DNA from 2 places in the Flavobacterium glucosi genome. Region 2 is predicted to be linked to the other one. Evidence: riboswitches for the same ligand, from Rfam matches in the RefSeq annotation. Region 2 holds a riboswitch; the other holds the start of a gene.

Region 1 (5,325 bases), on a different contig from region 2:
AATATTAGTTTGAGTTCCTTTAAAATCAAATGTTTCAGCCGGTTCAAAATCATCTGAAAACTGATACAATTGCACATCGAATTTCTCTTGTAAATCCGAGTTTGATTGTATTTTTTTATACAATTCTAATGCTTTTTCATTGGCATTCAAAAAAGAAATAGAACTCGAATTATCAACAACAATCGGCAAAGGTGTTTTTACGGTTTCTAAGGTGTTTTTAGTCAGTATTGGATTAATCAATAACAATAATATTCCAAAAATGGATGAAAAACGCAAAAAAGCCAAAAACCAACCGATTTTCGATTTGTTTTTGGCTTTGTAGATATATTGAAAAAACGACAAACCGCCAGCTATTAGTAATGAAAGAAGTAATAATAGCAAGGTAGTTGTTGTCATTCTCTTTTTATTTTTAATGATAAATTTTAAATTTTGAATTATTGACCATTTATAATTCAACAATTATAATTTATAATTATTTTAGGTAAGCATTCCTCCACAAACATTCATTACTTGTCCCGTTACATACGCACTCATATCTGAAGCAAAGAAAAGACATGCATTGGCAACATCTTCAGTCGTTCCGCCACGTTTCAACGGGATTCCGTCTCTCCATCCTTTTACCACATCTTCGTTTAATTTAGCCGTCATTTCTGTTTCAATGAATCCTGGAGCAATTACGTTACAACGAATGTTACGAGATCCTAATTCCAATGCTACGGATTTAGAAAAACCGATAACTCCTGCTTTAGAAGCTGCATAATTCGTTTGCCCTGCATTTCCTTTCACTCCTACAACAGAACTCATATTGATTATAGATCCAGAACGTTGTTTCAGGAAAGTACGTTGAATGGCTTTAGTCATATTAAAAACCGATTTTAAGTTAACATCAATTACTTGATCGAAATCTCCTTCGGACATACGCATCAAAAGGTTGTCTTTAGTAATTCCGGCATTGTTTATTAGAATATCAACCGTTCCAAATTCAGCTAAAACCGCATCAACAAAAGTTTGTGCTTCATTAAAATCGGCTGCATTCGACTGATATCCTTTGGCTTTGATTCCAAGAGCATTTAATTCGTTTTCCAATGCCAAAGCAGATTCTACTGATGAGCTATATGTAAATGCGACATTTGCACCATGTTTTGCAAAAACTTCAGCAATTCCTTTTCCAATTCCGCGACTCGCACCAGTAATTATGGCAACTTTTCCTTCTAATAATTTCATATTCTATCGTTCGTTTGTATTTTTTTTATAAGACAAATATAACAATTCAATTCAAAAATTTTATGTCTAAAGCTTAAACTTTCAAAAATCTATGCATCCATTTATCCCAAAAATTACTGTAAATAGCAATTAAAGTAACTAAAAACAAAAATAAGAGATACCAAGCGTTACTGAGTAAATCTAAGAAATTCAGTTTTCCATTGGCAAAACTTAAAATCAACAAAACTTGAGCGCCATAAGGCAAAATTCCTTGTACAATACAAGCAAAAACATCAAGTAATGTAGCGGTTTTTTTGGAGCTTAAATTATATTCATCATTAATTTCTTTGGCAATGGCACCTGTAATAACAATGGAAACCGTATTATTGGCGATAGCCATATTAGTAAAACTCACTAAAGTTCCAATACCCATTTGAGCCGATTTCTTGTTTTTTATTCTGGATTTAATTTTGTAAATAACAAAATCAATGCCGCCTGCTTTTTCGACCAATGCAGCTAAACCACCCGTAAGCATGGATAACAAGAATATATCGGTCATGCTCGTAAACCCTTCGTATATTTTTTGTGCAAATACTAAAATGGTAAAATCAGCCCCAATAATTCCGATAATTCCTGCTACTACAATTCCGAATATTAAAGTTGTGAAAACATTAATTCCAACTATAGCTAGAATAATCACTAACAAATAAGGCAAAATAGTAATTAGTTCATAGCTGGATTTTGGGAGAGCAACTGCCATAACTTCAGAATTTAATCCTAAATAGAAAAGTAAAAAAATGGTAATTACCGAAGCAGGAAATGCGATGAACAAGTTTATTTTAAATTTATCTTTCATTTCGCATCCTAAAGATTGAGTGGCAGCAATGGTTGTATCGGAAATCATCGATAGATTATCCCCTAACATGGCGCCCCCCAATAAAGAACCTGCAATTAATGCGAGTGGAGAACCACTTTTTTCAGCAAGACTCACGGCTATTGGCCCTAAAGCCACTATAGCACCCACCGAAGTTCCTGTAGCAGTTGAAAGAAAAGAAGCAATCAGGAAAATTCCCAATGGAAAATAAGCCACATCAATATTGTTAATGCCTAAATTCACCACCGAATCGACCCCTCCCATGGCTTTAGTGACAGTGGCAAAAGCACCTGCAAGCAAATAAATCAAACACATTGTGATAATTTTACTCTCGCCACAACCGGAAATCAAAGTATTTACTTTATCCTCTGTAGCTTGTTTGAAAAATAAAAAAGCAGCAATAATCCCTAATAAAACGGCTACTGGAGAAGGAAATGCATAAAAATCATTAAGCCAAATTCCAGCTCCTAAAAAAGTTAAAATAAAAATGAATAACGGAAGTAATGCCAATGCATTTCCTTTTTGTTGAATGTTCTTTGTCATAAATAATGGTATAAAATAAAGCCATTACCACGACAAAAAATATAAACCAAAATATAAAAATGATTAAAACAACATTTTTTCCAAAGGATTTGGCTTATCGTTTTAGCACCTTGCTTGTTGTTGCAGGTTGCTATCCTGTTAAAGGATTCGTGATAACGGGTGCAAAAGTACTTAATTATTTATGAAATATTTTGAATTCCATTCAAAATATTAATAATCCAAAAAAAAGCGCCACATAAAAATGTGGCACAATTATAATTAAGATATTGAAAAACAGACTTTAAATAATTAAAAAGCTACATTCCATTTTGGTAATCTTCCATTTTCGTCAAGGAAATTTTGTAAAACTTGTCCTTCTACAAATGTTGGGATTACTTTAGTCTTATCATTAAATGTTTCGTACCAAACCACTTCAAGCGTGCTGATATCTTCGATTTTCATTTGTGCTGGCCAAGAATATTTTCTTCCAGTTTTTGCAAATTGGTGTCCTTCTACAATTTTATCTTTCAACCCACCATTTTTAATTTTCAAAGTTCCGTTATTTTGAACAGTTCCAGTAGAACCAACCATAATTAACTCTTTTTCATCTCCTACGGAATACACTAAAAACACTCCAGATCCTTCTGACGCATTACAAACTTCTGCTAAACTATCATCAGCAGTAAATGAAAACTGATTGGTAACTTTGAATTTTTTTAACTCTTTGTACATATTATTTTATTTTTATTTAAACTGGCTTTTACAAAAAAACACCCCACAAAATCGTGAGGTCCATTAGAAACCATTCGTTTATGTTTGTTTTTATTAGGATTACATCTGAAAAAACAGATCAATTTAATAAAGTGCAAAGATATTTCTTTAATTCAATTTATAATAAAAAAGCCCCACAAATTGTGAGGCTTTTAAAAATATTTAATTAGAGTTTAGATTAACCTAAAACTTCTTTTACTTTTTTACCAATTTCAGCTGGAGAATCCACTACGTGAATACCACATTCTCTCATGATTTGTTTTTTAGCTTCAGCTGTATCGTCAGATCCACCAACGATTGCACCTGCATGTCCCATTGTACGACCTGCTGGAGCGGTAACTCCTGCAATGAATCCTACAACTGGTTTACGGTTACCATCCGCTTTGATCCAATGAGCCGCATCAGCTTCTAATTGCCCACCTATTTCACCTATCATTACGATACATTCTGTTTCTGGATCGTTCATCAACAATTCAACTGCTTCTTTTGTTGTAGTTCCAATAATTGGGTCTCCACCAATACCAATTGCAGTGGTGATTCCTAATCCTTGTTTTACCACTTGGTCAGCTGCTTCATAGGTTAATGTCCCTGATTTAGAAACAATACCAACAGTTCCTTTTTTGAAAACAAAACCTGGCATAATACCAACTTTAGCTTCACCTGGAGTGATTATTCCTGGGCAGTTAGGTCCTATTAGACGAGCGTTTCTTTCTTTAACGTAACTATTTGCTTTAATCATGTCAGCAACAGGAATTCCTTCAGTAATTGCAATAATTACTTTTATACCTGCATCTGCAGCTTCCATTATTGCATCTGCAGCAAAAGCCGGTGGAACAAAAATGATAGTTGTATCAGCCCCTGCTTGTTCTACAGCATCTTTCACAGTATTAAATACGGGTCTCTCTAAGTGAGTTGTCCCCCCTTTTCCTGGAGTTACACCACCAACAACGTTAGTACCGTACTCAATCATTTGAGAAGCATGGAAAGTTCCTTCACTTCCTGTAAAACCTTGAACAATTATTTTGGAATCTTTATTAACTAAAACACTCATGATATATTTTTTATGTAGTTTTTAAAATTGTTATGCAAAAGTATAAAATAGTAATCAGTAATCAGTATTCAGTATTCAGTTTTTTGACACTAAATTATGATAATTGACTCATTTGATACCCCCGAAATAGTTTATTGTCTTTTATTTGCCAAATCACCATAAAATGCGCTAATAACATTTCTTCTCTAGGATTCTCAATCGTTTTTACAAAATGAGAGTACCGCACCGAAATAGTATCATTTTCACTTACAATATGAGTTATTCTAACCTTTGAACGAACGTAGGCTTTACTCAAATCACTGGAGAGGCTTAGCAAAGAATCATAATCCAATTGGATAAATCCCTTACTGCTATTCCATTCAACGATAACTTCAGGATGCAAAAAATCTTTTATGACTTCACTATCAATGAGCGCATCTGATTTGTAAAATTTCTGAACGATTTCTTTGGCAGACATATTACTTTAGTTTATTAAGAATTTCTGGTATCTTTTTGATATTAGCCAGTTGTTTCAATTTTTCTCTGGATTCTTCAATTGGAGTACCAAAATAAGATTTTCCTCCTTCAACGGATTTTGTAACTCCGGTTTGACCAAGAATAACTGCCTTTGCTCCTATTGTTATCCCGCTAGTGGTTCCTACTTGTCCCCAAATAGTAACTTCGTCTTCAATAATAACACAACCTGCAATTCCGGTTTGTGAAGCAATTAAACATTTTTTTCCAATAACGGTGTCGTGACCTACATGCACTTGATTGTCAATTTTCGTACCTTCTCCAATAGTGGTATCACCAGTAACTCCTTTATCAATCGTACAAAGTGCTCCAATTCCAACATTATCTTTAATGACCACTCTTCCTCCGGAAAGTAATTGATCATATCCTTCAGGACGTTTTTTATAATAAA
Region 2 (5,325 bases):
AGTTTGATTTATCAAAAGAAAGGGAGCAAGTTAGAATATAAAGTAAGCGGAACTAATTTATTGAACACCATCTCATTAAACGATGATAATTTCAGTCAGTTTGCCACCAGAACCTCACAATATACCGTTCAGCCACGCTATGTAATTTTTTCTTTAAAGTATAATTTATAGGAGCTAATCCGGCTGTACATTTCAATCTTTGCTGAAAAAGATTATTTTTCTAAATAAATAAAGGAGCTTCCGATGGTCGCTCTTTTTTTATAAGAAAAAATGAATCTTTTTTCAGCAAAGGATTTCCATTCCATCAGGGCTAAAAAAACCCGCAATCCAATCGAATTGCGGGTTTAAATATAAAATGGTAACGGATTAAAGTCCAAATGCTGTTTTAACTTGGTCTACGAAATCTAATTTTTCCCAAGTAAACAATTCAACAGTAACTGTTTTTTCATTTCCACCTGGAGCAGAAAAAGTTTTAGTTACCGTTTCTGGCGTACGTCCCATGTGCCCGTAAGCAGCAGTTTCACTGTAAATAGGATTTCTTAATTTTAAACGTTGTTCAATAAAGTAAGGTCGCATGTCAAAAATAGCTTCTACTTTCTTGGCAATTTCACCATTAGTCAAATTCACTTTTGATGTTCCGTACGTATCGATAAAAATACCCATTGGTTTTGCTACTCCAATTGCGTAAGAAACCTGTACTAAAATCTCGTCAGCAACTCCCGCTGCAACTAAGTTTTTAGCGATATGACGGGTTGCATAAGCCGCACTTCTGTCCACTTTACTTGGATCTTTTCCAGAGAACGCACCGCCACCATGAGCGCCTTTTCCACCGTAAGTATCCACAATGATTTTTCTTCCTGTTAAGCCAGTATCTCCGTGTGGTCCTCCAATTACGAATTTCCCGGTTGGGTTGATATGGTAATGGATTGCATCGTTGAATAAATGAGCATGTGCCGGATTTTTAGCAATGATCCTTGGAATCAATATTTCGATGATGTCTTTTTTGATTTTTGCAAGCATTGTTGCTTCTTCATCAAAATCATCGTGTTGTGTTGAGATTACAATAGCTTCAATACGAGTTGGCTTGTTGTCATCGCTGTATTCTAAAGTTACTTGTGATTTTGCATCTGGACGCAAATACGTAATTTCGTTATTTTCACGTCTTAAAATAGCTAACTCCTTCAATAATTTATGAGATAAATCAAGTGCCAATGGCATGTAATTGTCCGTTTCATTAGTAGCGTAACCAAACATCATTCCTTGGTCACCAGCGCCTTGTTCTTCAGGATTTTTTCTGTCAACGCCTTGATTGATATCAGCAGATTGTTCGTGAATAGCCGAAAGAATTCCACAAGAATTAGCTTCAAACATGTATTCGCTTTTAGTGTATCCAATTTTCTTGATTACATCACGAGCGATTTGTTGTACGTCTAAATAGGTGTTTGATTTTACTTCACCAGCCAAAATTACCTGGCCAGTAGTTACTAAAGTTTCGCAAGCTACTTTTGAGTCAGCATCAAATGCCAAAAAATTATCAATTAATGCATCCGAAATTTGATCTGCAATTTTGTCTGGATGTCCTTCGCTTACAGATTCTGACGTAAATAAATAGGCCATAATAATTATTATTTTAAAATTAAGCGAGAAAAAATAATTGCTGAAAAGGACTAAAGAAGAGTTTCTGCTTTAGCATTTTTCTACTGAAAAAATTTCAGTATCCATAATGAATTGATTTCATTATGAAGAGGTTGCAATCAGTTCAAATTTTTCCTCTTGTATTCGAGTGCAAATGTATGAAACCATTTTGAATTGCAAATTAATCTTAACTTTTTTTTGCTTATAAATCTTTTCATCTACTTATATAAATATAAAACGAAATCTTGAGTTTGTTTTTCTTTGTATTTTTTTAAACTTATTTGGAAAATTCAAAAATAGTTAGCATATTTGTTATAACAAAAAAGGAAAGATGAAATTTAATGTGTGTAATATGTATAAAGCCATTCAGGAAAAGTCCTGTGGGTCGTCTATTGCTTAAATTTAAATTAAAATTTATATAGCAAAAGCCTCCCAAGAAAATGGGAGGCTTTTTTTTTGAACTCTATTTCGCTTAAAACAAAACAATATTAATTATAGAATGAATAACCTAAAAATCCAGAATACAAATAATTGTAAAGTCAAAAATATGATTTGCGCCAATGCCATTATGGGCGTTCGTGTCTGTTGATTCCAAAAGTATAAGTTATAACACAACTTAAAAAACCCTTTTGGATACGCATCTAAAAGGGTTTTTTCATTGAGATCAGTTGCAAGCATAAAACATTTCAGAATTCAAAACAATTTAAAACAAAACTAACATCGTAAATTCAATTATCATGAGCACATCAAAACATTTCCCAAAGACATTACGGTTGCTAAAAGGCTTTACTTTCAGAACCAAAACAGAGAAGGAAAGCGATTCAAAAAATGAATTGACCAATCCAAGATTTGAAATATCAAAAAATGATCCTTCGGCACAAAAAAAAGTACCAAATTCATTACTGTTCCAAATGTATTCAAAAGAAAATGAAGAACTTTTTATTTAAGGAACCCGAATTTATTTTCGGTTATGAGATCTTTAAAGGGATCTTTAAAATTGTTATTTTGACAAGGTAAGAACTGTATTTAGTTTAGGATACTTTGTCAAAATAACATTTGTATGTTTATTGTTTTCAGGTTTTTATTTAAACCAAATAAAAAAATTGATTGCACATAAAAATTTGGTTGTTACAAAAAATAGTGCTTAATTTGCAATTATAAGTTCAAAAACGTATTGAAATGTTATAAAGAAAGGCAGAGGGATTAGACCCGATGAAGCCTTAGCAACCCTTCGATTTATCGAAGAAGGTGCTGCATTCTACCTTTATTCTGAATTATTTCAGAATTTAAAGGAAAGATAACACAAAGAATTCTTCTAGTTCACTTCTAGCTTTCTTTCTAATATTTCCAGACACAAATCAAAAATCATAAAAGATTTGAAATTGGAAAATAAACCAACATCTATTACCGTACAAAATTTCACCACCGAGAGTGGGGCTTTTTATGCTACCTTAAACTTAAGTTTTCAAGTTTTTGGACCGGCTTTAAATACTGCTCCTATCGTTTTGGTCAATCATGCCTTAACCGGAAATTCCCAAGTTGTGGGCGATAACGGTTGGTGGAATGATTTAATTGGAGAACACAAAACCATCGATACTAATACATATACAATACTGGCTTTTAATGTTCCCGGAAATGGTTTTGATGATGTTATCATTGAAAATTATTCGGATTTTAATACCAGAGATATTGCCAAAATTTTTATTGAAGGCATTCATTTTCTTAAAATCAAACAGCTTTATGCTATTATTGGCGGTTCCGTTGGTGGAGGAATTGCTTGGGAAATGGTAGCTTTAAAATCAAAAATCACGCAACATTTAATTCCTATTGCAACGGATTGGAAATCGACGGATTGGTTAATTGCCAATTGTTTTTTGCAGGAACAAATTCTGAAAAATTCATCAAAACCTATTGAAGACGCTCGAATTCATGCCATGCTTTGCTACCGAACTCCAGAATCTTTTGCGGCAAAATTCCAGAGAACGACCAATGCTGAATTAGCCATTTTTAATGTGGAAAGCTGGTTGGGGCATCATGGCAAAAAATTACAAAAACGTTTTCAAATTTCGTCTTATAAAATGATGAATCAACTATTGAAAACGATAGACATTACCAGAAACAGCGATTCATTTGAAGAAATAACGTCAAAAATTGAAGCTGATATTCATATCATCGGAATCAATTCAGACTTGTTTTTTACTGCAAATGAAAATAAAGCAACTTACAAGGAATTAAAAAAATATAAAAATAATGTCACCTATCAAGAAATTGTTTCCATTCACGGACACGACGCTTTTTTGATAGAATACAAACAATTAGACAATTTGCTTGCTGCTATTTTTTAGAGGCAACACAACACAACACATAAAATGAAAATATTAAAATTTGGAGGTAAATCTTTATCAAATGGCGACGGAATAAATAAGGTTGTTGCAATTATTGCCGATAAAGTAAATCAAGGCGAAGAAATTGCAATTGTGGTTTCGGCTAGAGGAAATGCTACAGATGAATTAGAAGAAATTTTAAGTATTGCTTCTAAAAACGGAGATTACAAACCGCTTTTTGAGGATTTCAAAAAATACCAACAAGACGATTACCAAGAAGTGGATTTGTCTGAGGAATTCAATGTTTTGGAAAAATTATTCGAAGGTGTAAGCTTAATTGGCGATTACAGCAATAAAATTAAAGACCAGATTTTGTCGAAAGGAGAATTACTTTCTGCAAAATTACTGACGGCTATTTTAGTTGAAAAGGGAATAAATGCCCGTTTTGCCGATACTCGAGAATTGATAAAAACCGATTCTAAATTTGGCGATGCGCAACCTTTGGAACAAATTTCAAAGAAAAATATAATCAATTATTTCAAGCAGAATAACGGAACAACTGTGAACATTATCACAGGATTTATTGGTTCTAACAATAATAATGACACAACTACTTTAGGGAGAAACGGCAGTAATTATACAGCTTCGTTGATTGCGAATTATTTAAATGCAGAAGAATTACAGAATTATACGCACGTAGACGGAATTTATACCGCTAATCCTGATTTAGTGGTTGATGCAAAGAAAATTGACCATTTATCGTTTAATGAAGCGAATGAAATAGCCAATTTTGGTGCGACGATTCTTCATGCAAAAACGATTATTCCTTTATTGGAAAAAAACATTCCGCTTCGTATTTTGAATACATTCAACCACGAAAATAAAGGAACATTAATTACTTCCAATTCTAATAAAGAAGGGATCAAAACACTTTCGGTACTTGAAAATGTTTCGTTAGTGAATCTGGAAGGGAGAGGATTGTTAGGGAAAACTGGCGTTGATGCCCGTATTTTTAGAGTGATGGGTGACAATCATATTAGCGTAAGCATCATTTCGCAAGGGTCATCAGAAAGAGGAATTGGTTTAGTTGTAGCTGCGGATAAGGCTACAAAAGCTATGATTGAATTGGAAAAAGAATTCGAAAATGATTTTTATTCAAAAGATGTGAATAAGATCACAGTGACGGATGATGTTTCGGTGATTTCTATCATTGGCCAGGATTTGAGTACGTTTCACAAGCCATATACGGCTTTGATAAAAAATAAAATTGTCCCAATACTTTTTAATAATACCGTTACGGGTAAAAACGTGAGTTTGGTTGTCAAAAAATCGCAACTGAACAAAGCTTTAAACGTGATTCACGGGG

Evidence for each region. A riboswitch is a leader RNA that binds a small molecule or an ion and turns the genes downstream of it on or off. The one in region 2 is predicted to bind S-adenosylmethionine.
Region 1: it holds a riboswitch for S-adenosylmethionine, as region 2 does, so the genes downstream of both, ACNQGD_RS06240 (Na+/H+ antiporter NhaC family protein) here and ACNQGD_RS13625 (alpha/beta fold hydrolase) in region 2, are expected to answer to the same signal.

The regions. Positions count from the first base shown of each region.
Region 1 covers NZ_JBLVPK010000003.1:86,271-91,595, reverse strand. Annotated here, with positions in the region: gene ACNQGD_RS06250 (hypothetical protein) at 1-396, opposite strand, end outside; gene fabG (3-oxoacyl-[acyl-carrier-protein] reductase) at 478-1,224, opposite strand; gene ACNQGD_RS06240 (Na+/H+ antiporter NhaC family protein) at 1,298-2,620, opposite strand; SAM-I-IV-variant riboswitch at 2,685-2,781, opposite strand; gene ACNQGD_RS06235 (hypothetical protein) at 2,909-3,331, opposite strand; gene sucD (succinate--CoA ligase subunit alpha) at 3,549-4,421, opposite strand; gene ACNQGD_RS06225 (nuclear transport factor 2 family protein) at 4,516-4,878, opposite strand; gene ACNQGD_RS06220 (UDP-3-O-(3-hydroxymyristoyl)glucosamine N-acyltransferase) at 4,880-5,325, opposite strand, start outside.
Region 2 covers NZ_JBLVPK010000008.1:75,399-80,723, forward strand. Annotated here, with positions in the region: gene ACNQGD_RS13610 (carboxypeptidase-like regulatory domain-containing protein) at 1-171, shown strand, start outside; gene metK (methionine adenosyltransferase) at 367-1,617, opposite strand; gene ACNQGD_RS13620 (hypothetical protein) at 2,373-2,582, shown strand; SAM riboswitch class I at 2,815-2,939, shown strand; gene ACNQGD_RS13625 (alpha/beta fold hydrolase) at 3,018-3,980, shown strand; gene thrA (bifunctional aspartate kinase/homoserine dehydrogenase I) at 4,005-5,325, shown strand, end outside.